DNA from 3 places in the Paenibacillus sp. P4_E11 genome. Region 2 is predicted to be linked to each of the others. Evidence: predicted binding sites of a transcription regulator. Region 2 holds the regulator's gene; each other region holds the start of a gene.

The links. Region 2 encodes Rex, which represses fermentation and respiration genes when NADH is low (regulators of the CRP and FNR family bind a similar motif). Its sites were predicted from a motif close to TTGTGAAATATTTCACAA; they were not measured.
Region 1: a site for Rex is predicted at 2,630-2,647, ahead of nadA (quinolinate synthase NadA). Genes of this name have one in related genera too.
Region 3: a site for Rex is predicted at 2,536-2,553, ahead of AC1DWB_RS04565 (DUF1641 domain-containing protein). Genes of this name have one in related genera too.

The regions. Positions count from the first base shown of each region.
Region 1 is NZ_JBFUIX010000031.1:40,208-51,054, reverse strand. Features, by position in the region: gene nadC (carboxylating nicotinate-nucleotide diphosphorylase) at 1-25, opposite strand, end outside; gene nadB (L-aspartate oxidase) at 18-1,628, opposite strand; gene nadA (quinolinate synthase NadA) at 1,665-2,603, opposite strand; gene ftsH (ATP-dependent zinc metalloprotease FtsH) at 2,880-4,841, opposite strand; gene hpt (hypoxanthine phosphoribosyltransferase) at 4,934-5,473, opposite strand; gene tilS (tRNA lysidine(34) synthetase TilS) at 5,569-7,068, opposite strand; gene AC1DWB_RS14175 (protein kinase domain-containing protein) at 7,112-8,023, opposite strand; gene AC1DWB_RS14170 (vWA domain-containing protein) at 8,007-8,756, opposite strand; gene spoIIE (stage II sporulation protein E) at 9,146-10,847, opposite strand, start outside.
Region 2 is NZ_JBFUIX010000135.1:319-8,628, forward strand. Features, by position in the region: gene AC1DWB_RS28855 (inorganic phosphate transporter) at 1-865, shown strand, start outside; gene AC1DWB_RS28860 (redox-sensing transcriptional repressor Rex) at 1,593-2,243, opposite strand; gene dinG (ATP-dependent DNA helicase DinG) at 2,230-5,091, opposite strand; gene AC1DWB_RS28870 (tetratricopeptide repeat protein) at 5,192-5,836, opposite strand; gene panD (aspartate 1-decarboxylase) at 5,899-6,282, opposite strand; gene panC (pantoate--beta-alanine ligase) at 6,289-7,167, opposite strand; gene panB (3-methyl-2-oxobutanoate hydroxymethyltransferase) at 7,164-8,015, opposite strand.
Region 3 is NZ_JBFUIX010000006.1:84,916-95,762, reverse strand. Features, by position in the region: gene AC1DWB_RS04575 (SWIM zinc finger family protein) at 5-1,714, shown strand; gene AC1DWB_RS04570 (YkvA family protein) at 1,972-2,397, shown strand; gene AC1DWB_RS04565 (DUF1641 domain-containing protein) at 2,657-3,094, shown strand; gene AC1DWB_RS04560 (NAD(P)/FAD-dependent oxidoreductase) at 3,126-4,304, shown strand; gene solA (N-methyl-L-tryptophan oxidase) at 4,662-5,792, opposite strand; gene AC1DWB_RS04550 (aldo/keto reductase) at 5,827-6,747, opposite strand; gene AC1DWB_RS04545 (YjcZ family sporulation protein) at 7,423-7,563, opposite strand; gene AC1DWB_RS04540 (FAD-dependent oxidoreductase) at 7,748-10,000, opposite strand; gene AC1DWB_RS04535 (ABC transporter ATP-binding protein) at 10,207-10,847, shown strand, end outside.

The sequences.
Region 1 (10,847 bases), on a different contig from region 2:
TATTGAGCATGATTTCTTTAGTCATGTATACGTTCCTCCGTAAATCCTTTATCTCGCTGCATCAAGATATGTTTTCTCCAGATCAGGTCGTCTTTCTCGGGGAAATCCTCTCGGGAATGCCCACCCCGGCTTTCCTCCCGATTCAATGCTGATTGCGTGGTCAACAGGGCGCATGTAAGCAAGTTGGCGAATTCAATCTCTTCCCGCTTCGTGAGGCACGACTCGAAGACAGACAATTGCCGCTTGAGCTCTTCCAACCCTTTCTCAAGCCCCTTCGCATTGCGAACCAACCCTGTGTAGCGGAGCATAATCTTCTGCAACTTCAACCGCTTCTCCACAATGGCCTGCATCGGCCCTTCCGATCGGTGGCTGTGTTCCGTGAAATCAATCGTCGTATCTTGTTCACCTAACCCTCGAATATGTTCGATAATACGCCGACCGAACACGATCGCTTCCGACAAGGAATTGCTCGCCAGACGGTTAGCTCCATGTACACCCGTTGAAGATACTTCCCCGCAAGCATACAGCCGCTTAATGGAAGTTTGCCCGTTCAGATCGGTTCGAATCCCACCCATCATATAATGAGCCGCTGGAGCAACTGGGATCCAATCCGAGGTCAGATCAAGTCCGTACGTCAAACAGAACTCATAGATGTTAGGAAACCTGTGTTTGACCCTCTCGACCGATTCATGCGTAATATCAATATATACGAAAGTGGACTTCGTATTCTCCATTTCTTGAACGATAGCCCGTGCAACGATATCCCGTGGTGCCAACTCCAGCATCGGATGCACATTCTCCATAAACCGTTCGCCTCTGATATTGCGCAATACCGCCCCTTCGCCTCGCAACGCTTCCGAAATCAAGAAGCGAGGCGCACCTGGATAACATAGCGATGTAGGATGGAACTGGATGAACTCCATGTCACGAATGATCGCACCCGCCCGGTAAGCCATCGCAATCCCGTCGCCTGTTGCGATTTCCGGATTCGTCGTGTACCTATACAATTGCCCGGTTCCACCTGAACATAGAATGATAGCCTTAGCCTGCACAAATACGCGATGACCATCCGGCTTCTGCACGAGCACACCCTTGCACTCATTGTTATATGTAATGAGGTCGATCACATAGTGATCGTCCCAGACTTGAATCTTCTCACTCTGCTTCGTCTTCTCGGACAAAGCCCGAACGATCTCGGCGCCGGTGGCGTCCCCTTGGGCATGTAGTATGCGGCGCTGGCTGTGCGCGCCTTCCTTCGTTAAGGCGAATTCTCCATTCTCCAGATCGAATTGAGTGCCCATGCGGATCAAATCCTTGACACCCTCCGGGCCCTCGTGTACGAGAACATCTACGGCCTCATTATCGCAAAGGCCTGCACCTGCGATCAACGTGTCCTGTCGATGATACTCCGGTGAGTCCTCGTCCGAGATGACTGCTGCTATACCGCCTTGTGCATATCGGGTGTTGCTGTCGAGCAACGACTTCTTCGTGATCATAATAACCTGGTCCGTCTCGCTAGCACGAATAGCGGTGAATAAGCCCGCTATGCCTGCTCCGATGACGATCACGTCGGTCTGCACATGTGGCAGCTTGTCCAGTTCAAAATCAACCAAATACCGTGGTATCATACCATTCACCTTCGATGGGCAAGAGAGTAGCGCATGCTACTTAACTTGTAACATGCGCTCTAAGGATAACCGTGCTTGTTCGGCCACATGGGGCGGTACATAGATTTGTGGCTGCATCGTCTCCATACAGCGGACGATCTTCTTCAGGTTGTTCACCTTCATATTCGGGCATACGAGGAACTTGGTGGCGAAGTGGAACGTCTTATTCGGACTGTCCAATCGCAGTTGATACCCCGTTCCATCCTCTGTACCTACAATAAATTGTTGGCAGTCGGACTCTTTGCAATATTTGATAATCGCGGTTGTGCTCCCGACAAAATCACCAAGCGCTACAACTTCTGGCCGACATTCAGGATGAACAACGAACTGCGCACCGGGATGCTGAGCCTTCATCTCGATGACGTCCTTGACGGTCAGCATGTCATGCGTGTTGCAGTAGCCTTCCCAGATGATCATTTTCTTGTCGGTGTATTTGGAGACATAATCGCCCAGGTTCTTATCTGGTACCCAAATAATTTCCTCCGCATCGACGGACTGGATCACCTTCACCGCATTAGCCGAAGTACAGCAAATGTCAGTCTCGGCCTTAATCTCAGCAGAGGAGTTAATGTATGTGACGACCGCAGCGTTCGGGTGCTGGCGCTTCAGGGCCTTGAGCCCTTCTACATTGACCATGTCCGCCATCGGGCAACCGGCCCGTTCATCTGGAATGATTACGGTCTTGTTAGGAGCTAGAATCTTCGCGCTCTCCCCCATGAAGTGCACACCACAGAACACAATCACTTCTGCATCGGTCTGAGCAGCCTTCTGGGCAAGCAAGAACGAATCCCCGCGGAAATCCGCTACCTCTTGCACTTCGTCTCTCTGGTAATAGTGAGCAAGAATAATCGCGTTCCGTTCCTTCTTCAATTCTGCAATGCGCTGCTTGAGCTCACGGTTCTGCTCCGCTTTCCGCTCTAACGCCAGTGCTTCCATCGTCAGGCCCCTTCCCCTCGTCGAGTACGTGAAAAAGTTCACGCATTCCTCTATTCTAAAAACGTTACCAGCTGCATGATGCCCTATACCGCTTAGTATGAACGGCGAACCGGTAAAGTACCAGCTCTTTAGAAAGGTTACATTTTACAACTAATTTACACAACCAGTCACCGACTTGTCAATGACTAAAAACCCGCAATTCCGTACATCTGGCTGTATCAAACAACAAAAATCCGGCATCTCCACGAAGGATTGCCGGATTTCGTCTAATTCGTGTTATTCGTCCTTGTTGTCTTTCTTATCCCGGTCGAAATCAAGCTTGTTAGCATCGCCCGTTCCGTCCTGGGTATTGATATTCACCTTCAGTTGCTCGTCAAAGCTGGACCATTCATCGGTCGCTTTGTCCGTCACCTTGCCGTTCTCAAGCAATTGAGCGATCTGCTCTTTGTCGAGTGTTTCCTTCTCCAGCAAAGCGTTGGCTACGAGATGAACTTGATCGGCGTATTGTCTTAATATATCTTGTGCTCGGCTGTAACATCTGCCAATGATCGCTTGCATTTCCTTGTCGATCTCGTAAGCAATCGTATCACTGTAGTTCTGTTCATGTCCTATGTCACGACCCAGGAACACTTGGCCTTGCGTCTGGCCGAACTGCATCGGTCCGAGCTTATCGCTCATCCCGTATTCCATAATCATGCTGCGAGCAATGCCAGTTGCTTTACGGAAATCGTCATAAGCCCCTGTTGCGATCTCGCCGATGTACATTTCTTCGGATACCCGTCCGCCGAGGAGACCCGTAATCCGATCTAACAACTCGGACTTCGTAGCCATCAATCGGTCTTCACCGTCCTTCGGTATGCTGAGAACATAACCTCCAGCGCGGCCGCGCGGAACGATAGTAACCTTGTGCACGACGTCAGCATGCTTCTCGTAATACCCAATAATCGCATGACCCGCTTCGTGGTAAGCAATCGTACGTTTCTCGCGATCGCTGATGACACGGCTCTTCTTCTGTGTCCCTACGATTACACGGTCGAACGCTTCTTCGATTTCGTCCATCGATATATCTTTGCGGCTCCGGCGAGCGGCAATAAGCGCCGCTTCATTGAGCAAGTTCTCCAGATCAGCACCCGTGAACCCGGTAGTGTATCTGGACAGCACATCAAGCTTAACATCCTTGGCGAGCGGCTTGTTGCGGGCATGTACTTTCAGTACCGCTTCACGGCCTTTCACATCTGGACGGTCAACCGTAATTTGACGGTCGAACCGGCCTGGACGGAGCAACGCAGGATCCAAGATGTCAGGACGGTTCGTTGCAGCAACGATAATAATCCCTTCGTTCGCGCCGAACCCATCCATCTCCACGAGCAATTGGTTCAACGTCTGCTCGCGTTCATCGTGACCGCCGCCCAACCCGGCGCCACGTTGGCGACCGACGGCATCGATCTCATCGATGAATATAATACATGGTGCATTCTTCTTGGCATTCTCGAACAGGTCGCGGACACGGGATGCCCCGACACCGACGAACATTTCCACGAAGTCGGAACCGCTTATGCTGAAGAACGGTACACCCGCTTCTCCTGCAACCGCGCGAGCCAACAACGTCTTACCTGTACCTGGAGGCCCTACTAACAAGACACCTTTCGGTATCCGTGCGCCCAGAGCGGCGAATCTTCGTGGATCCTTCAGGAACTCGACGACTTCAACTAACTCTTGCTTCTCTTCGTCTGCGCCAGCCACATCGTCAAACGTGACCCTCTTCTTCTCTTCATTGTATAAGCGGGCTCGGCTCTTGCCGAAATTCATCACTTTTCCGCCGCCGCCCTGAGCCTGGTTTAATAAGAAGAAAAACAGGATGAAGATAATGACAAACGGAATGATGGAAGTCAGGAACGTAATCCAGACGTTATCGCCATCCATTTTTTCATGGACTTCTTTGTTCACTTTGCTTTGCTCTAATAATTCAATGACCCGTTCACCGAAAGGAGCGTGGGTTTCAAAGAGCAGCTTATCTGTATCTGTAGTGGATTTTATCAATTTCCCCCGTATCAGATAGGTGTAACCATCAAACTTAACTGTCACTTCATCGACATTATTGTTCTTCAGCTCCTGACGGAACTGGGTGTAGTCGATCGTTTGCTTAGTATCGTTCTGATTGCTGATGAAGTGAACGATTCCTACGGTAACGAGGAAAATGAGTAAATAAAATCCGGTGTTGCGGATGATCCGATTCATCCCCTACCTCCTCTCAATGACACACGTAACTTATTTTACCACAGCCGGAGTATGCATCACAATACAAGCGTATCCATTGCTTTCCACCCGCATTAGGTTGCATAGACTTCCGGTTTCAATATGCCGATATATGGTAAATTCCGGTATTTCTCGGCATAATCGAGTCCATACCCGACCACGAATGCATCGGGAATCGTGAATCCCTTGTAATCGGGATCCAGTTCAACCGTCCGGCGCGCCGGCTTATCGAACAGGGTAACGACTGCAATCGAACGCGCATTGCGCCGCTCCAGCACATCGATCAAATAACTAAGTGTCAACCCGCTGTCTATAATATCTTCAACGATCAGCACGTTGCGCCCCTCAACAGGAACATCGAGGTCTTTAATAATCTTGACTACGCCGGATGATTTGGTCGACTGTCCGTAGCTGGACACCGCCATGAAATCCAACTCCAGGGGGATATTCATCCGTTTCACCAAATCGGCCATAAAGATGAAAGCACCCTTCAGCACGCATATTACCAGAGGGTTGCGCCCCTCATAGTCCTTACTAAGCGACTCGCCCAGTTCGGCTACCTTGCGCTGTATTTCTTCCTCGCTGAACATTATTTCTTGTATGTCGTTCTGCAACTGCAGGACCCTCCTATTCTAAACCCATATCCTTGCTTCATAAAAGAAGGACATGAGTGCTTACCCTATACTATGAGAACATAATTGCGCTCATTCTACTCCATCTCATCCAACGGATTAAAACGCAGGATCAAGACTTGCTTGGTGTTCGGCCCTTGAAGCGCATATCGAGATCGGCCCACACCAGGAATCCACAGGATATGTCCTGCTGCATCCTCCACCACCGGGATCTTATCCCTCATACGCAATGGCACTTTTCGATCAATGAACATATCTTTTACTTTTTTCGTTCCATTTAAACCGAGCGGTTCCATTCGATCTCCATCCCGGCGACAGCGAACCGTCAAGGGAAAGATCACTTGATCGAAGTCAAAAAAAGCCTCCTGATGGGAGGGACACTTCCGAGGTTCAGAGTTGTCTGCACATTGGTCAGGTGTTGCCGTAGGTCTGGATGGGACCACGCGCTCAACAGATTGTAGCGAGCTATACAGCGCGCCTCCCCACATCACCGCGCCGCTCCACGGATCTGAGCGCTCTATCGTACCTGTCAAGTCTGTGTCTGTCTGCAGCAGCCGATCCGGCTGTGCATCCCGTACAACAGTAATCACGTCATACTCCCGAAGCAGAACCGCTTCTCCTTGAAGATGAATCATTAAAGAAGGCGATCGGTCATGACCTAAGGTTTCCCGAATTCGTTCGATCCGGTTATAATCCGAAGCATCCGCTCCGGCACACACATAGCTCAATATTAGTTGAATCAATCGCCTTTGTAAAGCGATATGCAAGGCCAGAAAAGCCGTTCTGGAGAAGGTGTAGCCGTTTGCTTGCTCGGTGACCAGAGACCGCCATGCCTGCCGTGCTTCCTTTTCTATATAGTCATCTTCCTCCTGCATCATTTCCGCTAGCCGATTCAACGATTCGGGAAGCTGTGGGTTATAGGGCAATAAAGCCGGCAGCACATCCAATCGAAGGCGGTTGCGGGTGTACTTGCGTGAGCGGTTGCTGCTGTCCTCTGCATAAGGAAGCTTACCATCCTGGCAGTACCGTATCAGCTCTGTCTTGTATATACGAAGCAAGGGGCGCACAAGTTCCAAATGTTCCAACTGCCGGCGCATAGGAATTCCTGTTAATCCGGAAGGACCTGTCCCCCGCAAAATGCGCATCAGCATCGTTTCCGATTGATCGTCAGCATGATGGGCCATCGCCAGTCGATTGGCATTCATCTGAGCTGCCGCTGAGGTCAAGAATGCGTATCGCTGTTCTCTTGCCGCTGTCTGCGCATTCATACCGGTCGTTCGGATGATGTCCGGTACATCAACGGAACCGATCACGCAAGCAAGTCCAAGACTAGCTGCGAATGCTTGCACCATATCAGCCTCCCGCTCCGATTCCGCCCCGCGAAACTGATGATTCAGATGGGCTGCCGCGACTGTCCACCCCCACTCTTCCGACAATCGGTGGAGAATATGCAGAAGAGCCGTAGAATCCGGCCCCCCGGATACGGCTGCAACAATCGTATCGCCTTGCTTCAATAAGTGATGCTCGCGGATAAACCGCTCGATGGTTCGAATGAATTCGGTGTCCGAACGTTGCATAGCGTCGGCCCTCCGGCACGTGTGTGAGTAAGATCATGATCCCTTATTGCAAATAGATGTATAAGCTCGATGCGAATAATAGGAGCGATATCGCAAATGCTGCCTGAATCCAGAAGCTCCGCTTCCCACCCGGTGTGCGAAGTGAGCGCCTCAACATAAGTACCCGCCATTCTTGTTGAGCCTCATGGGAGGACTTGTACTGGCCGGTCAGCGCCTTGACCAAGACGGGCTTGAACCGATTGCAGGGCTCGTATTCACGAGTTAGCGCAATCAGATCATCCAGATTGCGATTCTGCGGCAGAGATTTGATGAAATCAGCGAACCGATTGCGGGAATCGGCAAGATGCAGACAGATCACGGCAAAGGAAAACAAATCGTAAGCTTCGTCTGCTGTCCGCAAGCCTGCCTTCCAGAAGCCTCGGTCGTACACTTCCGTAAACTGCTTGATAGAACGACCTTTCGCCGTAACGCCTCCATAATCAACCAGATCAAGCTTGCCCGAATCCGAAACCAGGATGTTGTCCATCTTCAAATCCCCGAATATGTATCCGCGGCGATGCAGGTTCCCCAACTTCTGGAGCAGATCAAGCCCGATCACCCCAAACCAATCCATCCCGCGCTTCTGAAGAAATAGTTGCGGATGAATTCCCTTGACGTATTTCATCACATAGAACGGATAGTCTCGATCCGATATGGATACATTGTCGGCATCCAGCAAATAAGATTCCCCGTTATATAAACTTTTGGCCAGCGAACGCAGTACATTGATTTCCATCTGCAAATCTATAGAGTCGAAGCCGATCTTCATGGCATAGGAAATCTTGCCTGCGAGCACCAAATACACTTGACCGTTCGCGCCCTCTCCAAGCAGCCGGACAACCTCATACTTGTTCTTGTTCCATTTGCCGTTAACCCATGTGCCCTCAGTCAAGACAAGCTTAGACGACGTAGTCACTCCAGATCCCGTCCTTCTGATCGGACCGCGATCGCGGGAAATGAGACTGCTCGCTGTTCTCCGCTCGTTCTGTCACTGAGGCGGAGAAATGCTGAATGACTTTGCGAATAGCCGGTCCGGTAGGGGTAGTTCCCTTTATGTTTAATTTATAGAACATTTGATTCACTTTTGCAAGGTCACGGCTCCAATCCGCTAACAAATCGGCATCGGTATGGCCGGGAAAATGAAACACTGCCATCTCGCTTAACCCATTCCGCGCCTGAAGACTGAGCAGCAAATCCCGGCAAGCCTCTTCGACCACCCGCAACTTATGTTTCATGCTGGCGCTCGTATCAATCAGCAGCGCTACTCGAAGGGAGGCATTCTCGCTCCACTCCTCAATGACCTGCACGACTTCCCCACGCTTATCAGGAGGAAGCTTGTCCAACTCGCCATGTCCAAGAATTTGCCGCAATTCACGACCTACGACTTGATGCATCGTCTGCACAACGGTTTGACGCGTCATCATCTGCACCGTCTGTGATAATCCGGCCGGGGTGACGAGCCGGCTCATTCCGCCTCCTGCCCGGGCAATCTCAGCAATCTCATCCATCCCACGCTCACCTTGTTCACCCGTATCGACGACGCCGATCACATTCACGACGATCCCTTCCAACTGTGCATGGGCTGCCGCAGCAACGGGACTTGATCCTACATTGGAACAACCGTCTGTTATTACAATAATTTGCTTCATCATAAGTGCTGCACCTCTCTCTCTTGACTCTAGTAATATTGTGTCCAAAAAGAGAGAAAGGGATACCGCATAAAGTCTGTGGTGCCGATAACATCTTTCGCTCAACCGTGGGGATACACCTTCAGTCAGCTCAGACATCTTGTTTGTTTTCCTTTTGATTATATTTTATGGTTAGGAATCCAAGCCAAAACTCGCACTGAAGGTATATTCCCCACTCCATCGCGGATGTTATCGGCACCAAGGACTTGGGGTATCCCGAGAAGGGAGTAATCCTCCACAACCAAAATGAAGGACCGTCGAATGGGACGGCCCTTCTATATGAACGGACTATGGATCAAGCGGAGTTCACCTCGAATCCGCCGAAATTCTTGGAAGGGTGTTGGATCATGTTAGCTGACGGTTCTTGGTCGCTCAATACGGGTCAGTCCCGGAAGACGGAACGTCGCCCACTCCGGCCTGAACTTGTCGATACGCGCCACTACAACTGTCATGTCGTCGATCAGATCGCCTCGATACTGCCGAATTACACGCTCCAGCAAGCGATCGGCCATCTCCTGTGGATCGTCCGCCTCTATCTCTTGAATAACTCGGCGCATCCACATTTCTTTATTCACGGCGTGACCAGGGGCATCGAAGATACCGTCTGTCATCATAATCAGGACGTCGCCCGGCCGGAGCTGCATACTGATTAAGTCTACATCGATGTCCTTCAGAATCCCAATGGGCAAGTTATTCGCGCTAATCGGGATGACTTCCGTTCCCCGCTTGATGAAGCTAGGGGTCGACCCGATCTTCATAAATGTAGTGTTGGCGCTATACAGATCGATTAACGCTACATCGACTGTGGCATACATCTCATCCGAGGAACGAAGCATCAGTACGGAATTGACCGACTTGATCGCCAGCCTCTCATCCATCCCCGACTGCAACAGCTGCTGCAAAATATCAAGCGCCGTACTACTCTCCGCGCGCGCCCGTTCTCCATTCCCCATGCCATCACTAATCGCTACGGCGAACTTCCCATTGCCGAGCTCCACTGTGCTGAAGCTGTCTCCAGAGAGCAGATCCCCATTCTTCGCCGCACCTGCGATCCCCGTCTCTACCTCGAACTCCTTCGCCGATCCGAACTGTACGGTCGAATACCCTTCTCCACGTTCTGATACCTCCTCATGGCGGACCGCCACTTGTTCACCCAATATATCGGAGAGCAGCGGTGCAATAATTTTCCTGCACTCATCGAATCCTTTCGTGTATCGGTGGACAATCTCGATATCCACATTGCCTTCTTCCAGGCTAATAATATCAATACTGTGAATCGACAAGCCCAGATCCTCCAGGGCCCCCCGGATTTGCTCCTCCTGCAAGAACAATTCATGTCCCTCGCGCTTAATTTCCTTAGCCAGGTCCTCCATAACTTGGGAGACTCCCGTCAATTGCTCCGCCACGAGCAGACGACTCTCCTGAATCTGCTTCTTCCAATGCCGGTCCGTATTGTACCGTTCATATTGATGCTTCATTACCTCCAACACTTGATCCGTTCTAACGCACACCTTCTTCCATTCTGCAGGAATCTGCTTCTTACTTAATGTAGGCTTCGCCTCGATCGAGCTCATCATCTCCGTCATATAGGCATATGTGTCATAAAATTGATTGTCCCAGCACTGCTTGCGTTTCCAGCAATTCGAACAAGCTTGGTGTGAAACCGCATTCATGAAGTGTCCAATTTCCTCATCTTTTTGCTCCTTTTCATCCACTTGGGTTATTTGTTTGAAGCTGCTGGACAGCTTACGGAATACTTCTGAGAACTGTTCTACCCGACTGGCGGTAATATCGCGCACCCGCTTCGCGTATTCATGCTGGGACTTCAAGTTCTCCTGAGTGCCAGGCACGTATTTCGCCAGCATGCGGAGTACGGATCGTGGAGTCAGCAGGAACAATAGCACCGCAGCCACGGACTCCCATGTGGAGTGAAGTACTTCCGTCTGATTGCCAATGTATACAGATAAGATGGAGGAGCCGAGCAGCATCCCTAATGCCACCCCCATGCGATTCGCATCCTTCAGCAGCCCCGCCAACAGTCCGGCAAAAGCG
Region 2 (8,310 bases):
TGCCGCTATTCTGAATGTGATCGGTGCGCTCGTCTCTTCGGAAGTGGCCAAGACCGTAGGTGGCAGCATAGCCAATCCGGCCAATATTGATAATGGGATGCAGATCGTCATCGCAGCTCTAATCACAGCTGTAATGTGGAATTTGCTGACTTGGTATTATGGCATTCCCTCCTCATCCTCGCACACATTAATCGGTGCTTTGGCAGGGGCTGTTCTGGCCGGAGCGGGTTCAGGTGCACTGAACTGGGGCGGCTTTCTGCAAATCGTGAAAATCCTCGTCTTGTCACCCATTATCGCCTTCGGTGTCGGTTACATAGTGATGACGATACTCAAATTTTCGATTCTCGCATTCGGAAATCGTTCACGTTCCAAACTGAATCGGGGATTCAAGACGTTCCAGATTTTCTCGGCAGGCTTACTTTCATTCTCCCACGGCGGCAACGATGCCCAAAAAGCCATGGGTATTATCGTGTTCGCACTTGTGGCAGGTGGTTATCAGACTTCGCTAGATGTCCCACTCTGGGTGAAGCTGTCCGCAGCAACTGCAATGGGACTAGGGACTTCGATCGGCGGTTGGCGCATTATCAAGACCGTCAGCAAGAAGATCATGAAGATTGAACCTGCTAATGGCTTTGCTTCGGACTTAGCATCCTCGATCGTTATCCAGACGTCCACTCATATGGGTTTACCTTTGTCCACGACACACGTCATTACATCCTCGATTATCGGGACTGGCAGTGTAATCCGATTTAAGGATGTGAAGTGGGGTACGGTTACCCGGATGATTATGACTTGGGTCATAACGATTCCAATCAGCATTGCCATCAGCTTCCTCATATACAAAGTATTGTTCGATCTGTTCTAGATTAATAGCAGCTGAAACGACGGAACTTGGTTCTGTCTTTTTTTTGTGCAAAATTACTTCAAAGGTCCTTGGCGAATGAGTTTAGTTTCGCGCAGGGGAGGGAAGGTAGAGGGGGTTACGATCGCTGTTGTACTTGAACGCTTTGATTTAAAATTTTAGTGGTAAGCATTCAAGTACAAAGGCGACCGCTGACGCTTCTTCACTCCCTCTACCTGCCCTCTCTTGTTCTACTTTTCAGTAGACAGTTATGCAGTTCGTCCACTCCGCATCCAGTCTGACGGGTCGAATTATAGCGACTTGCAGCTCAAGTTTCACCAGCCAATGAAGCTGAAAGACGAAAAAATCGTCTTTCAGCTCATGTTTCACCTGCAACCGGGGCTCTAAGACGAAAAAATCGTCTTGCTGTTTCGYCCGTCGACGGTGCTGTAAGACGAATAATCGTCTTGCAACTTGAGTTTCGCCCGCAGACGGTGCTGTAAGGCCGATTTTGAGGCTTTCGAGTCTTCGTGATTACAGGAGTGGAAAGTGAAAAAGAGGACCCCGGCGAGTTTTGGCTTGAACCCCCCACCGCTGAATCCCTTATACAATCAAGGGAGGTTCAAACAAGATGTTTGAGCAGAAGGGTCCTTTTTCACTTGGAACGGCCGTTTTTGCTTCAATCGGACTTCGAGCGAACCCAAAAAGGTCACCTACCGCCTATTGCGTTAGGTGACCTCTTAGGTTCAAGCTATTGCACAGATGAATCCCCCGCCGACTTTGTCTCCAGATAATAAGCCAAACTCTGCAGCTCCGTTGTAAAATCTGCATGATGCACGCGGATCGTATCCGGTACCTTGATGATGACCGGTGCAAAGTTCAGAATCGCTTCGATGCCTGAGTCCACGAGCTGATTCGCGACGATCTGCGCCTCAGGTGCCGGGACGGTAATAATACCAATGCGGACTTTATGCTGCTCAATCGTTTTCTTCAACTCCCCCATCGGTTCAACACGCAGGTTGTTAATCTGCTCGCCTACGCGCACAGGGGAAGCATCGAATACAGCCATAATCTTCATATTATCCTGCAGGTAGGCGTTATAATTACAAAGCGCTCGACCCAGGTTCCCAGCACCAATCAGTACGACAGGAATGAGTTGATCCAGCTTGAGGATCTGCCGGATCTTCTCGATCAGATAAGGAACATCGTAGCCGATCCCTTTTTTGCCGAACTCCCCGAAGTACGCCAAGTCTTTGCGGATTTGCGCTGGATTGGCGTTCAGCTTCTGACCCAACTCCTGCGAAGATACCATATGAATATTGCTTTTGTTCAATTCATTGAGGAAGCGAAGGTATACGGGCAACCGTCGTACAACCGCTTCAGATATTTTAGGCGTTTTCACTAGTTTGTTCTCCCATCCAGCTATGAATTCTTGGAACGAGCTGAGTTAAGCTCATATGCTCGATCTTCGGTCCCGGCAGCGAGTACAAAAAATTTCGTCCATAAGTGGTTTCCAGTACGCGCGTATCGTACAGAATGACCACCCCACGATCCGTAGAACGGCGTACCAAGCGCCCGAAGCCTTGTTTGAACCTAATGACAGCTTGAGGCACCGAGAGCGCTGTGAATGGGTTCTGGCGCTGTTTCTTGATGTGATCGCTCTTCGCTTCCGCCATTGGGTGATTCGGAGGCTGGAAAGGCAACCTCACGATCGCGAGACAGCTGAGCGCATCACCAGGGATGTCGACGCCTTCCCAGAAGCTGCTTGTACCTAACAACACGCAACTGGCGTGATCTTGGAACAAGCGGGTTAACTTCGTTCGGTTGCTGCTGTCAATGCCTTGTCCCAATACATGAATGCCTTGCGGCTTCAGCTGTTCCTTCAATTCTTGATGCACCAGCTTCAACATCCGATAGGACGTGAACAGGACGAGCATTCTGCCTCTCATCTCGATTGCCACGTCACACAACGATTGAACCAGAGCAGTAATGAACGCAGATTCGCCGGACGGACCTTTGATGCTTGGAAAATCACGTGGGATTAAGACGAGAGCTTGCTTCCGGTACTCGAACGGAGATGGCAGCTGAACGGTCTTCAACTTAGGTGTATCATGGAACGACTTCAGTCCGAGCTGACTGCTGCTGTATTGAAACGACTTATTGACCGAAAGCGTCGCAGAAGTCAATACTACGCTGTCCTTCACATCGAAGAAGTAGCCTTTAAGCAGGTCGCTTACATCGAACGGTGCATACATCAATTGAATCGATTTGCTGCGGAAATACGGCGTAGCCTCGAGCCAATAAACATAGTTCTCGTTGGCCATCTTCATGAAGAAGCGTAATGTATCCCGACAGCGACTAAGCTGTTTGACATTACCCGCCATATCGGTAAGCAGACTGCTGGTCGAATACTCATCGGATTTGTCCTTCATCTCCGTCCCGAGTCGGTCCAGCTTCTTCGTAATCTCTGTCAGCTCCAAGAAGATGTTCTCCTCGATCGTGAGCAATGACTTCCATTGACCTGGAAGCTGGTCTGGCTTCATCCTGCGAAGAAATTGTCCACCCTCTCCGGATAGCGGATCGCTCTGTTCCGATACAAGCTGGAACAAGAGTTCCGTCAGTTGATCCCACTCTTCCTTGACTTTCACCATTCTCGGGTACACGCTATCGATCCATGTCAGCCACTCAGACGAAGCATCAGGTTCCTGCGATATTCTCGCATATAGAGCAGGTAATTGACCGCTTCTCGCATCTTTATACAATCGCTGCAAGGCGTTAAGCAAGCTATTATAGTTCAGTTCCGAGCCTAGTAGCTTGGAAGCGACTTCTTCGAAATGATGGGCCTCATCGACGACGAGATGCTTGTAGCTTGGCAATAAACGATTCTCTGCCTGTATATCCGTGAACAGCAGAGAATGGTTCGTGATGACCACATCGGCAATCGTCGCCTCATGACGTGCTCGATGGAAGAAGCATTTCTTAAACCAGGGACAGGCACGATTCAAGCAGGAATCCGTGTCGCTCGATACCGTATGCCAGAAGTCGATTCCACGATTGCCGAAATAAAGCTCCTCCTCATCACCATGCTTCGTTTCCGTCAGCCATACGATCATTTGGGCAGCGGTTAGCCGATCGTCTCGATCAAAAGTAAAATCGCTCTGCTGAAGCTTCTGCTCGAACTTACGCAAGCACAAGTATCGGCTTCGCCCCTTCAGAATAGAAGCCCGAAACGATACAGGCACAATATCCTGCAGTAACGGAATGTCGCGCTGACGAAGCTGTTCCTGCAAGTTGATCGTATGCGTGCTGACGATCATCTTCTTGTCTTCACGTATTCCGTGATACAAGGATGGAATCAAATACCCGAGTGACTTGCCAGTTCCGGTTCCCGCTTCAATGATAAGATGGCGGTCGCTTGCGAGTGAAGCCTGGACTTCCTCGATCATTTGACGTTGAGCCGGTCTTTCTTCGTAATGCGCAAACCGTTCCTGCAGATTGAGCTGAATCGTATCATAGAACGCTTCAAACGTCTGATCCGCCGGAAATGCCAGAGCTCCTTCCTCACGTGCCGGCTTCTCCTCGTCCCAGTTGTCTACATTTAACGCGAATTGACGGAAATAGGTAGCCGTATCAGGGTCCAATACGGTTTGTGTTTCTTTCCACAACCTGACCTCATGGATGAACCAAGCAAAGTCTGTGAACTCAGCTTCATACATCTGTGATATTCTCTGCAGGGTGATTAAGGGGAGACTTTCAATCCGTTCCAGACACTTCAGCCAGATCATTCCTGTCGCTTCTGCGTCAGAATCTGCCCGATGGGGCTGGTCATGAACGATACCGAAATGGTTGCTGACCATGGACAATTGTAATGTCGGAAGACCCGGAAACAAGATGCGCAAGAAAGCAAGCGTATCCAACACTCGACCATCGAAAGCGTTATAACCGCACTGTTCGAAGGCACGCTGAAGGAAGGCCAGATCAAATGCAGCGTGATGCGCCACAAGTATAGTATCTTCAAAAAAGGGGAGCATCTGTGAAACGACATCTGCTAACTCAGGTGCGTCTGACACAAGCTCGTCGGTAATTCCCGTCAATTGAACGATAAATTCAGGAATCGCTTTATTAGGTTTTACAAAAGAGGAGAACGACTGCGTAATACGGCCTTGCTCTATAACAACAAGACCAACCTGTATGATATCATCCGAAGGTTGGTCTCCTGTGGTTTCAAAATCGATTACAGTAAATTTCATCAGGCGCTTTCAACCCTTTCTGCACATTCACCTACTAAGCATACCAAAACGATACCCCGGAAGGAAAGGTAAAGTTTTTCCGGGGCATCGTCTTGATTGGTTAGTGCAGGAATCCATACTGTGGATCTTGCATGCCGGCTTGCTTGGCACAAACCTCCATGTTGAGCACAGGTTGTACGCAAGACGGATCGGTCATATGTGCCAGTTTGAAAAATTGCTGCGCTTGTTCCATGTTGTCATTCTTGGCTTGAATACAGCCCATGGCATTGTAGGAGATAGCTTTCATTGAAGCATGGTCGGTTAAGGAAATAATAAATTTAAAATGTCGGTAAGCTTCCATCTCATCGCCATTGCGCATATGCCCCATCGCTAAGTACAGCCGCCCCAGCATAAAATCTGGATATTGTCTTACCACCTGCTCGAACGCCCGAATGGCATTGTCAAACATCAACAGTTCGAAGTAGCCCTGCCCCTTGCTGAACGATTCGGATTGATACCCAGGTTCTGCTGATCCTGTAGGAAGCTCGGGATGTGCGTAATCTGGCACTTGCTTCATGTTAGTCTGGAAGAATTTCCCCAGCTTCTCTTCGAACCTGAGCCATTCTTCGACCAAATGGTCACTCATCCCCTTGAGCGCACTGAGCTTTTGGTTCAGTTCGTGCTTACGCGCGGGCGCGGCCGTCGGATAATCCTTCTCAATCTCGTCCAGAACGTCGTTCATCGTCTCGAACAGCTGCTTTATCATGACATCCCACCTTAGGCTGAAGGTTGTAGCAACTTTCTTCTAACTTGGGTTACACACATGTATTACAGGATTGTGGAGTGGGTCTCCGTGTTCATGGTACTGATCACTTGATTGTCCGGTCCCATAATAGCTACCTTCGGTTGATTCAGCTTCGCCTCTTCATTACTCATTAGCGCATAAGCCATGATGATGACCGTATCTCCAGGTTGTACCAATCTCGCCGCTGCCCCATTCAAGCAGATGACGCCTGAGCCACGCGGTCCCGGAATGACGTATGTTTCAAGCCTCGCTCCATTGTTATTATCCACGATTTGAACTTTTTCATTAGCCAAAATATCGACCAAATCCATCAAATCTTCATCAATCGTAATGCTTCCGATGTAATTCAAGTTGGCTTCCGTGACGGTCGCCCGATGGATTTTGGATTTCATCATCGTTCGGAACATCGCAAGTCACCTCCTGTGTAAAATCGTATTGTCAATGAGCCGGGTTCGCCCAAACTTAACCGCAAGCGCAATCACTACAGGTTCATCGGGGAAAAAAGTGTCAATGGGCTGCAGCGATGGATAAGTTCTAATGTCCACATAATCGATCTCAGCGAGCGGAGACGATTGGATGTGTGCTACGATACGGTCTCTTAGCTGCTCGGGTGTGAGCTGTTCATCCGCAACAAGAAATTCGGCTAATTGGAGCGATTGCGACAGTACAAGAGCTTGCTTACGCTCCTCAGCAGACAAATAAACGTTGCGCGAGCTCATGGCCAAGCCGTCGTCTTCACGTAATGTAGGACATGGCACGATGTGGACCGGCATATTCAAATCTTGTACCATCTGCTCGATGACGGCTATTTGCTGCGCATCCTTTTGCCCGAAATAAGCTCGGTCCGGCTGAACAATCTGGAACAGCTTCGTCACAACGGTAGCTACTCCATCGAAGTGTCCAGGTCTGGAAGCACCGCACATTACAGCAGTTAGCTCGGATACGATCACCTTGGTCCTTGTCGGCTGTGGGTACATCTCGGCTACTGATGGAATAAAGACGAAGTCAGCGCCAGCTTCTCCAGCAAGACGGCAATCCCTTTCGTTATCCCGCGGATACTTGTCAAAATCTTCATTGGCTCCGAATTGCAAAGGATTGACGAAGATGCTGACTACTACGATGTCGCATTCCTGACGAGCCTTCTCAATTAAACTGACATGACCTTTATGCATGTACCCTAACGTCGGCATGAATCCAACAATAGGTTCACGAGATGGATCCGTCATACGCTTGTCGCGTTTCGTATGGGTTATTGCTTGTCTAAGCTCCGATATCGTGGTGTAAATGTTCATGACGATTCTCCCTTGTTACTGTCGCCTCCGTACAAACCGTCCAGCTCGACATTTGTGTGAAATGAGTGTTCTTCTGCTGGGAAAGTACGCGTCTTCACATCCTGTACATACCGGGCGATGCCATCTCGTATATGATCTCCAACGTTGGCGTAAGCTTTTACGAACTTTTTGGGAATTGGATCAGCTGTATATTGGAGCACATCGTGGTACACAAGCACTTGACCGTCGCAATGCTTGCCTGCACCAATTCCGATCGTCGGAATTGTTAATTTGCTTGTGATAAGTTCGGACAATTCGTCCGTGACGAGTTCCAGTACGATCGCAAATGCACCTGCCTGCTCCAGTGCCAAGGCGTCATCGAGTAATTTCTGTGCTTGGGCTGATGTCTTGCCTTGCACCTTGTACCCGCCGATCTGGAATACGGACTGTGGAGTTAACCCGATATGCCCCATTACAGGTACGCCAGCTTTCACAATCGCATCAACGGTCTGGGCGATCTCGGTGCCGCCTTCCATCTTCACGGCTTGGCCTAATCCTTCGCGCATAATCCGCCCGACTTGCGTGAGCGTATGGTCGATCGTGCCATGGTAAGTCAAGAACGGTAAATCCGTAACGACCAGCGGGTTTCTTACGGCTCTCGTCACAGCCTTCGTATGGTAGATCATGTCGTCCAGCGTAACCGGCAGCGTTGACTCATAACCGAGCACGACATTACCGAGAGAATCGCCCACTAGGATGACGTCGATGCCAGCTTCTTCTGCCAAACGGGCTGAAGGGTAATCGTATGCGGTAATCATAGAGATTGGAATGCCGTCCAGCTTCATCTTGCGCATTCGGGTCGTGCTCATTTTCTTCGCTTCCACAGGGTCCACCCGCTTCCTTCGAGATGGCTCCTTGCCAAATTACCTTAAGAGTCAAAAAAACCTCTTCAGCTTAGACGCTAAAGAGGCTTCCAATTAACAGGAATCAATCTTGCGATTGTTTTCCGTCTCGGTCCCTTCGGCTCAGAGCAGAAATGTAGTACGGCTTACACATGCCATCATTATGGCCTATTGCGGTTTAAAACTTGCAGCTGTTGCATGAGAGTGCAGTTCCGCGTAGCGAATACCGCCTCTATACGATCAGTATAGCAAACTTTTCCGC
Region 3 (10,847 bases), on a different contig from region 2:
GTACATGAAGCTTAGCCAATTGGAAAATCACATCTCCGAAATTATGCTCAAGCGAGGCGAAGAGTACCGCAAGAATGGGCATATCCTCGCCCTGGAGGAAATCAAGAGCGGAGTGTACGCAGCAGAAGTAGAGGGCAGTGACCTGTACGAAGTTGAGATTAGTCTCAATTCAGACGGTCTGGTCGTGTATTCGGATTGCGATTGTCCTTACGATATGGAGGCGATATGCAAGCATCAGGCTGCGGTTCTCCTCGAGCTTAGGTCCAGGCTAGCTGCAAGTAAGCCATCATCCCAGTCATCCTCTCAGACGACGGCTAAAGGAAGTCTTGCCGATCAATTAGCCACGCTGGAGAAGCAGCAGCTAGTCGACTTGCTACTGCAATATGCGCAGGATTTCAAGGAAGTTAGACAGCGGTTAGACTTGCATTTTACGGAACCGGACGGGAAAGAGGAACTGAAGCTGTTCGTGAAATTAATCCGGACGTATGTGAAGGAGAACTCAGAACGTGGCGGTTTCGTTCCCTACCGGAATGTCTCTCGTGCGGTAACTGGTGCAGAGATGGTGCTGGAAAAGGCGGTTCAGGCTCAAGAAGAAGGAAGTGCTCTGCGTACGGTTAATATCAGTATTTGTGTCCTGCATGAGATGATAGAGCTGATTAGCGCGTGCGATGATTCGGACGGTATAGTGGGCGGTATGATTGAGGAGTGTCTGGGGCTAATCGATCAGACTGCTCAAGTCGTGGATACGATCCCGGCCGAAGAGAAGCGAGTGCTGTTTCGGATGCTGTTGAAAGAAACTCAATTTGCCGGGTTTGAAGGTTGGGATGAATGGCAACTATCGGTACTGGAGAGCGCCGCTCATCTAGCTGACAATGTGGAAGCTCGTCAGGAATGGGAGCAATGTGCGGCCAAGTTAGAGGCGAACTACGACAGCAAGGATCGGTATGGGTCATATGCTAGAGAGAAGTTAGCCTTGCTGCGCTACCGGCTCATTCAGCTCCACGATGAGGCGGAGAAGGCCGATGACTACTTGTTAGCCAACCTGGACCACACGGAATTTCGCGAGTTGGCAATTAAGCAGGCCATTCAGGAGCAGCGGTATGAGGAAGCGCTTCGATTGGCAGGAGAGGGAGAAGCGCACGACGCCGAGAGAAGATTGCCGGGTCTTGTGATCAAGTGGGAGAAATATCGCTATGAAGTGTATCAGTCAACTAGCCAACATGGGCAGCAACGGGTGTTAGCGGAGAAGTTCGCATTAAGTGGCGAATATGCTTACTATTTGCAACTGAAGGGGTTGTATTCTCCACAAGAATGGCCCGATGTGTTTAGTCGAATTTTGTCGGAATTGGAGAAGAGGGACAGTTGGCACACAGAATCGCTATATACCCGATTGCTGATCGAAGAGAGTGAGACCGAGCGGTTACTGAGATATGTGGGCAAACATCTGTACATCGTCACTCAGCATTACTCGCATTTAATAACCAAGTATCCCAATGAAGTGTATGAATTGTTCCTGCAGCACATTGCTGCAACTTCGCTCCAAGCGTCCGACCGGGGTGGGTACAAGAAAGTATGTCAAATTATCCGTGAATTGATTAAAGCCGGGGGAGATCAGCAAGCGAGAGAAGTTGTCCAGCAATTGAAGATGAAACACCCTAATCGACCTGCTATGTTGGATGAGTTGAGCCAAATCAAATTCAAGCCGACCAAGTGAGGCCGGCCTGAATGGTGATAAGCGACTCTATAGGCTATTTGTCACCGGATTTTTTGCCCTTCTTGTCAGAAGTGCGGGTGTGCGTGTTCTGGGCGGCATGCCCTTGCTGTTTGGCCAATTCGAATCCCTCCTTTATTAGGGGCTTTCCTATATCGTTTGTTGAACCCTGACTCCCTATTCGTACGTATTAATTAGTATTCACCTTGAGCGAATGGGATAGGATGCAGTAACGCATCATAATTAGGAGGGTTGTGCCGATGGAACAGTCGAAATATGAGAAGCATTTTACAGATGAAGGATTCTGGGCCAAGCTCAAGAAATATGCGAAAGTGGCCGGTATGAAAGTGGTGTACAGCGGCTTATTGCTCTATTACGCTTTGGAGAGCCCCAAGACGCCTTTGCGGGCCAAAATACAAATTTATGGAGCGTTAGGGTATTTAATCCTTCCTATCGATTTGGTTCCGGATTTATTGCCAGCCGTTGGTTACGTCGATGATTTGGGTGCATTAGGGTTGGCATTGGGGGCGACGGCTATGAGTATCGACAGCCAAGTGAAGGAGAAGGCCAAGGCCAAGATGAACGATTTTTTCGGAGAAGAAGCACTGGACAATCAGGATATTATTGATATCGATGCACAGATCATGGAAGAGAAGAAGGAGAATGGTGCTGCTTCCTCGGATTGAAACTTGTCGAATGGGCTGATATATAAATTCTTTCAGGCTGATAAAAATGATCGTTGGAGAAAATGTCGGAAATGAATGCGAGATTTGAGATTAAGGTATAGAATGAGAGTATTGTGTCGACGGCAGTTTTGAGACAACATGTGAAGTTTTTCACTTATAGTAGTACAACGAAAAACGCATGGCGATCTTAAATGGATGCTTGACTACGAAGTGTTCGCTGCAACCAGACAACATCTATGCACTAAGGAGGAATGAAGAAATGTCAGTATCAACTGTAGAAAATGTAGCACAAGAAACCTCAGTCGCAGCAATAACTGGTAAGCCTGATGTGCTGGATCAATTGTTAAAGCCAGAGCTGCAAGAAGCGTTAACGGTGCTGGTGGAGCAACTGCCGAAGCTGGCCGAGATGATGACCTTGCTTACGAAGACGTATGACTTGGCGCAAAAAGTGACGGCAGACCGCGTTCTGATTCAAGATATGGTGGGTGGCCTGAAGGAAGTCGTGAAGCCGCTTGAAGAGAAAGTGAAGGGGTATGCATCGGCAGCGATTGAGGCGAGTGATCGCGCTGAGCAAAGCGATGCTACGATTGGCCTGTTCGGCATGCTGAAGCTGCTGAAAGATCCGGAATTGCAAAAAATGTTGCGGTTCAGCCAAGCGTACCTGGATATTCTGGGCGAACGGAAGAAACAAGAGTAGTTTCACTCATATTCAAGAACGGGGGATGAACATGAAAAAGCAAATTATTATATTAGGCGCTGGCTATGGCGGCCTATTAAGCGCTCTTTCCGCACGTGCGAACATTTCGGCGGCGGAAGCAGACATCACCATCGTGAATCGCGTAGGCTCTCATCAGATTATTACCGAACTTCATCGTCTGGCAGCAGGTAACGTGGCTGAGAAGGCTGTTGCCCTGCCGCTTGAGAAATTGTTGAAGGGCAAGCAAATCAACATCAAAGTCGGCACAGTGCAATCGATCGATGTAGAAGCACGCAAAGTCGTCTTGGACGACACCACCTACTATCGCTACGATACACTCGTACTCGCACTGGGTAGTGAGACGAACTACTTCGGTATCCCAGGACTTCAAGAAAACAGCTTGACCCTGAAATCGGTCGTGGACGCGAACCGGGTGTTTAAGCATGTGAAGGAACGCATCAGCGAATACAGCAAGACGAAGAACAAGGCAGATGCGACCTTCATTATCGGCGGAGGCGGCCTCACGGGCGTCGAGCTTGTAGGTGAACTGGCGGACGAGCTTCCAGGCATTTGCCGTGAGAACGGCGTGGATTTCGCTGAAGTCTCGCTGTACTTGGTTGAAGCAATGCCTACCATCCTGCCTATCTTCTCCGCTGATCTGATCGAGCGCGCTGTAACTAGCCTCGAGAATCGCGGGGTGCAGTTCCTCACCGGACTTGCGATTACAGAAGTGAACGGGGCGACTGTCAGCTTGAAGGATGGCCGCACGATTGATACGAACACCTTGGTGTGGACGGGTGGCGTTCAAGGCAACTCCTTGGTCGCGAACTGTGGCATCGAAGTAAACCGTGGACGCGCAACTGTGAACGAAGCGCTGCAATCGGTCTCCCACCCAGACGTATACCTGGCTGGCGACTGTGCCGTCGTATTCGGTCCGGAAGGCCGCCCATATCCGCCAACCGCACAATTGGCTTGGCAGATGGGTGAAGTGGTCGGCGCTAACATCGCGGCTGCTTACAAAGGCTCCCCAAGTGTTGGCTTCAACCCGGTATTCTCCGGTACGCTCGCTAGTCTGGGCCGCAAAGACGGCATCGGCACGATCGGCGAATCCGGTATTAAGCTGAAGGGTACACCAGCCTCGTTGATGAAGAAAGCGAGTAATGCTCGCTATCTGACTCACATTGACGGCTTGTTTTCACTCGCTTATTAAGATTGATTTGATAAAAACCGCCCTGGCTGTAGTTAGCCAGGGCGGTTTTTTTTGGGGTGGAACCGGAGGTTCCCTCTTTTAACTGCTAGGGCAAGGTTCATAAGGTGATTTCACTCTATTGGGCTGAAAAGTGCTGAAATCGAATGGGACAAGAGAAATAAGATGATCAAACAGTGTTAATTTGTGAGTTTCGCTCATTCGAACAAAATAAGGTGATGAAACAACGCTATGGGCCACTAACAGAACTCAACAACCAAGGACCCGGCTACTGGCCGAGGCTTCGGAGAGCGAGCGTCCGTTATGTGGGTTATTAAGTCGAGCAAAGCCGCGGAGAGGGAGCGACATCCCGATATTAGACTAGCGGAACCGTGTAAGTGAGAAGAACGACAAGTCATCATCGAGCGTACCGGTCATGATCCACTCACACAGGGTGCGGCCGATGGCGCTCGCGAACTTGAAGCCGTGACCCGAGAACCCGGCTGCGATGTACACATGCTCATACTCGGGATGACGATCCAGGATGAAATGCTCGTCCGGCGTTCGCTCATAACTACACACAGCGCCTCGGAGCAGCGGTCCGGCTGCACGAGGCATGTGCCTGCTGAGGAACGAGCGGAGCTCTGCCTCGTCGGCATGATGCGTGCCGAACGGCTGCAAGGGTTGGGATGGGGCGATTGCTTCGCCACCGTCGTGGCGCCCCACCTTCACCCCGGCACCGGAGAAGGAGGGGAAGCCGTACAATTCGCCCTCGGGCCCCTCGTAATTGAAGGCCGGGAAGCAGTTGGAGGCGTACAGGAGGTCATCTGCCTCGAACCACGCCACTGACTTGCGAATCTTCGTGACAGGCAGCGTGAGTCCGGGCAGAAGCTGGCTGCAACTTGCTCCAGCTGTCAACAGTAGACGGTCCGCGTAATAGACGCGACCTGCAGCGTGCACAGACACGCGGTCAGAAGCGAGCTCGATCCGACTCACAGGAGCGTTCGTCACGACGGTCGCGCCGCATTGCTCGGCCAGCCTGCGATACGCGTGGACGCAAGCTTCGCTCGCGAGTACGCCGCCATCAGGCTCGAACAGGCCGCCGTAATGGTCGGGCAAGCGAATCCCGGGCCAAGTCCGGCGAATCTCGTCTGTATCCATGGCAGCCACATTCAGCCCGAATCGCTCCGCGTAGGCTAACTTGCCTCGATACGAGGTGGAGTCGATCGGGTACATATTCAGTACACCGATCCGCTGTAACAGGGGAACACCGGACAGCGACTCCAGCTCGCGCCAGCCCGCGTCGGCCAGGAGCGCCAGTCGGACGTAGACGGGATCCGCGCTGTAAGCGTGCCGGAATATGCGGGTGTCGCCGTGATGACTGCCGTGTTCGTGCGGCGGGTCGTAGGCGTCGATCATCAGGACAGATTGTCCAGCCCGCACAAGCTCGAAGCCAGCCGCCCCGCCCATAATGCCGGCGCCAACAAGGATACTATCGAAATGTGGGTTCATGGCCCGTCCTCCTGCTAGTCCAGTTGTGCTAAGCTCAATCCACCCATGCCTGCGGATGAGCATCCGCTACTAGCTTAACCGCAGCCGCATTGGACGCGACTTGCCCTGGGTCCTTGCAGCCCGGGATGACCGTCGTGACGGCAGGATGCGCCAAACACCAGGCGAGCGCCCAGCTCGCCATCTCGACATCCGCAGGCACTTCGTTCGCGCGGATCTCTTCTACCTGGCGCAGCAGCTGCTCGCGCTTCAGCGCGTCATGTCGGTGGCGCACATCGTCACCTGCGAACGCGGCGCCCGGCTTGTACTTACCGCTCAGGTAACCGCTCGCGAGCGGCACTCGTGCCAGGACACCGAGGTCCTGCTCGATGCAGGAAGGGAACACTTCCGCCTCAGGGACGCTGTCCAGACGATTGTAGACGACTTGAATTGCGCTCGCGCCGAATTCAGTGGCCCTTGATGTCTGGTGCACGTTGGCATTACTGCCGATGGAGATGCCGAGGTGACGGATTTTGCCGGCGATTACTTGCTTATCGAGCATCGTCCACAGCTTGTCATTGTCGAATCGCTCATCGGCTCCGGAATGAAATTGATACAAGTCGATGTACTCGGTCTGAAGCGAGCGAAGGGAGGCATCCAGCTGCAGCAGCACTTCATCCGGTGACCAACGGTCGGTCCGATCGAAATTATGGTTGAAGTGATGCCCGAACTTCGTGGCCACGATCCAGTCTCCGCGCCGATGGCGAGCGAGATAATCACCAATAAACCGCTCCGACGTATGGTCGCCGTAGCACTCCGCGGTATCGATCAGATTCACACCCAGCTCGTTCGCCTTATCCAGAATGGCATCTGCCTCACTCTGCACATAAGTTCGACCCCATTCGCCACCGAATTGCCAAGTGCCAATCCCGACCACGGAAACGCGCAAGCCTGTCTTGCCCAATCTTCTGTATTTCATGGTCATCCCCCTCCGTTATTCGAAAAATTCCTATATCGCGATTGTATCCCTCGAACGAAGATCAAGCAAGTTCCACGGGTGGCGTTCTCGCTCCGCTACAGGACGCTGGAAATGAATTTCAAGATGGACAGAGGGATCTTCGAGCCCAATTCCGTCCGGGTGAAGGGGCTTAGCGAAGTGTTGCGCTAGGCCTAAGTTGCACGATAACGACCGGACGCTGGAAGCGCATTCAAATATGTGAAAATCGTGTTATGAACCCCTGATGATTCTGTTACGTGTCTCAGGGATTCCTTTTATATACTGAACATGCAAAGCCCAATAAAGGGATATGGGGATGAGAGAACCATAATGTCCAGCCCCCCGGTCTTTGCTTGCATCCTGGCGAGGAGCGTTCGCTTCATTGCCTTAGAGGCCATTGGGTAGATCTTCAGTTATTGCATCATTACGCCGCATATGGCTTGGGCAACCAAAGAAGCCAGAGGGCGCTTGCTGGATACGGCAGTAAATAATCTGGTTCAATTTATAGAAGGTAAGCCTGTGAACGTGGTGCATGGAAAAATATCCTGAAGGACGCGATGACTTGGGATGAAGTTTACGACCTAGTCCAAAAAACAAAATAAAACGGTCGGTTCAGAGAACCGACCCATTGTAAAAGGAGTACTTATCAGAATTGCATTAGATGAATACACCGCGCAAAATAATGACTAACAGAATAAAGAGCACAAGAATGATCCCGATGCTAGAAAATCCTCCACAAGAAAATCCGACGCCACCTATTCCTCCACAAGATGATCCAACGCCACCTACAAATCCCATATGTTCTCCTCCTTTTGATCAAGATAATGTAATTTATGAAGGAGGAGCCGATCATGCATGGGTGAAAGGTACCCGTTAAATGCACAAATGTGGCAAACATACTCGAATGATACATGTCGTCCCGTTATAAATGGTGGTAGTGTTCAACGTCAGGTGCAACGTCGTGCGCTTCGCTGGCAGCGCACTAAGCGTAGGCGCGTATCTCGATGATCTCAGCATACGCCTCGCCGTTGGTCGCTTCCACGACGACGCGGAGGCGATCCGTCGTCACAGAGGAGGCGAGCAAATGGACGCGCTTGCGCTTATGGTTGTCGCGCAGCTCCGCGACCGTCTGCCAGCCGTTGTCCGATACATAAGCTTCAATCCGGTAGTCCTTCACCAGGTTGGGAATGGCTTCGAACGGCGTCGTATGATGGTGCAGGTTGATTAAGTCCTCGTTCACATCATCGTTGAAGGTCACGTGAATGGAACCGACTGTTACCGGCTGCTCCCAACGCAGCTCCAGCCATTCCTCGCGCCCTGCTGCGACGGCCTCGGACGACCACAGGTGCGGTCCGCCGTATGGGCGGAGGTAGCCGTCGGTCGCCTTATCCGGCGCGAAGGCCGCGGTCGGCGCTGTCAGGCGCAAGCAAGGCGTCTGCCGCACGAAGCGGCGCATGTTCCACTGCGCCACCGGCTGCTCCGGCTGGTGCTCCTCGAGCGAAGCCGACACGAGCGGCTTCGCGCCTTTCCAGAACGCGAGGCAGCCGCTGCGCGGCGTATCGCTCAAATGCAGGGCGAGCGCATCGTTCGCCTTCACGATCAGGAACGCATTCTGCGGCGCATCCGGTGCCCAGGAGAGGTCGAGCTTCACCCACCGCAGCCCGCCGCGCGCGACGGAAGCAAGGGCTGAGCGGACCAGCGTGTGCGGCACGTAGTTCTCCAGCCGTCCGGTGCTCCACAGCTCGACGGTCAGCACGGTGTCGGCGCTAGCATCGACGAGCAGCTCGAGCCCGTCGAGCGCCGGATCGACCGGCACGAGCAGCCCGATGTCGCTCTCGAGCGCGACCGTCGCGGCGGTCTGCTCGACCGCGAGCTGCGCGAGCGTCGACGACGCACTAACTTGCGCGCTGCGGGCCAGGTCAAGCGTATCCTCGCCCCGCAGCCCGATGATCGAGGCATCCTGCCGCAGCATCGTCTGCTGCAGCTCTTGCAGATGCTCCGCGTACAGGGTGCGCGGAGTGACGCCCTTGCGGGCGCACAGCGCCGCGCCCGTGCCGGCGGCTTCGCCGATGACGGCGCAAGTCGCCATGACACGCGTCGTGCCGAAGGCGACGTGCGTAGCGCTGATGTCGCGGCCAGCCATCAGCATGTTGTTCACGTTCACCGAGTAGAGCGACCGGAACGGAATGTGGTAGTTGCCGTCCATGTGCAGATGCTTGGAGCCGGCTTCGGTCGAATAGACGCCTTGCGGCGGATGCAAGTCGATCGACCAGCCCCCGAAGGCGACGCGGTCCTCGAACGGCTCTTGCTTCAAAATATCGTTCTGGTTCAACACGTAATCGCCAATGAAGCGTCGGTATTCACGCTTGCCAGGAATCGAGCCGACCCACTCAAGCGTCATGTTCGCCGCGTCGAACTTACCGGAGTTCTTGATATAGTCCCAGATGCCATATATAACAGACCATAGTTCATCACGAATACGCTCGTTGTCGTGTACCGTGTCGTGTTCGCCACCCCATTCAATCCACCAGTAAGCACACCCATTGTCTCCGCTGCGAATGATGCGCCGTTCGGGAATGGTTGTCTGTGTAATGTCCTTGGCGAAGCTGGGCGGCGTATAGCGAACAGGGTGCCCCACATCCTTGGTGTAGAACAGCAAGGTGCTCCCAAGCGTAATGTTGTCAGCCACCAATGGTGCCCATTCTTCATTATAATCTTCTTGGGCTTCCCGACCGATACGATGCTTCGCCCCGGCGAGGAATCCGACAAGCCCATCACCCGTGCAGTCCAAGTATACCGGACTCTCGAAGCGGATTCGCCGTTCGGAAGCCATCATCCAGCCCGTAACCGAGCGGATCGTCCGGTCGTGCTCATCACCATCAGCCTCCACTTCGTGCACGTCCGTGTTCAGGAACAGGGTAAGATTCGGCTCCGCACGTACCGCTTCATGCACAACCATATCCCAGAAATACGGGTTGCCGTCTATATTGCGGTACTGGTTCTCAATGAACAGCTCGCCCATGATCCCGGTTTCACGCGCGTATCGGTGAATCCCGTGACCAGTCGCCCCGCATACCCACACGCGCACTTCACTGCTTGAATTGCCGCCCAATACCGGGCGATTATTGATCAGCGACACCGTCTGTCCTAGCCGGGCTGCTGCAATAGCCGCACACACGCCGGCTAACCCACCGCCTACTACCGTAATGTCTGCTTGCACAACTTCATTCCGCATCGTACATCTCTCCCTATAATGAGGATTGTATATCTTTAGTTTCATCATAAGGGCTGAACTATTGAAATAACATGCACCCTTTTTCTCAACACCATATACTTAATTTCACTCCGAGGTTCTTTCGCCAATTGCGTTCATATTCAGTTCACACAAGAGCCGTATCCTGTGGAAGCAGCAAACCCCAACAAACAGGAGGCCGAACGAATATGGAACCGATCATAAAGGTCAATCACTTATATAAGCACTACAAGAAAGCGAAGCGCCCGGCCGTAGATGATATTAGCTTCGATGTGCACCCTGGAGAGTTTTTCGCATTACTGGGACCGAACGGAGCAGGCAAAACGACGACGATCTCCATTCTGACGACGACTTTGTCCAAGACGAGCGGATCGATTCGCATCGCAGGGTATGACTTGGAGCAAGAGGCGAAGCTGGTGCGGCGCAACGTCGGAATTATTTTCCAGAACCCGAGTCTGGATCAAGAACTGACTGCCGAAGAGAACATTCGCCTGCATGTGAGCATATACGGCTTATATGGCTATCGCCCGATGTATCGCATGATGCCAGCGGCTTACAAGAATCGGATTAAGGAGCTAGCTGAAGTCGTGGGTATTCGCGAGCACTTATTCAAGCGGGTGAAGACACTCTCTGGCGGGATGAAGCGCAAGCTGGAAATCATTCGCAGCCTGATGCACAATCCGAAGATTCTGTTCCTCGATGAACCTACGCAAGGGCTGGACGCTTCGGCTCGCCGCTCGCTGTGGGCGTATTTGCAGAAGGTGCGTGTGGAAGAGAACATCACGATCTTCTTGACGACACACTATCTGGAGGAAGCGGAAGGGGCGGA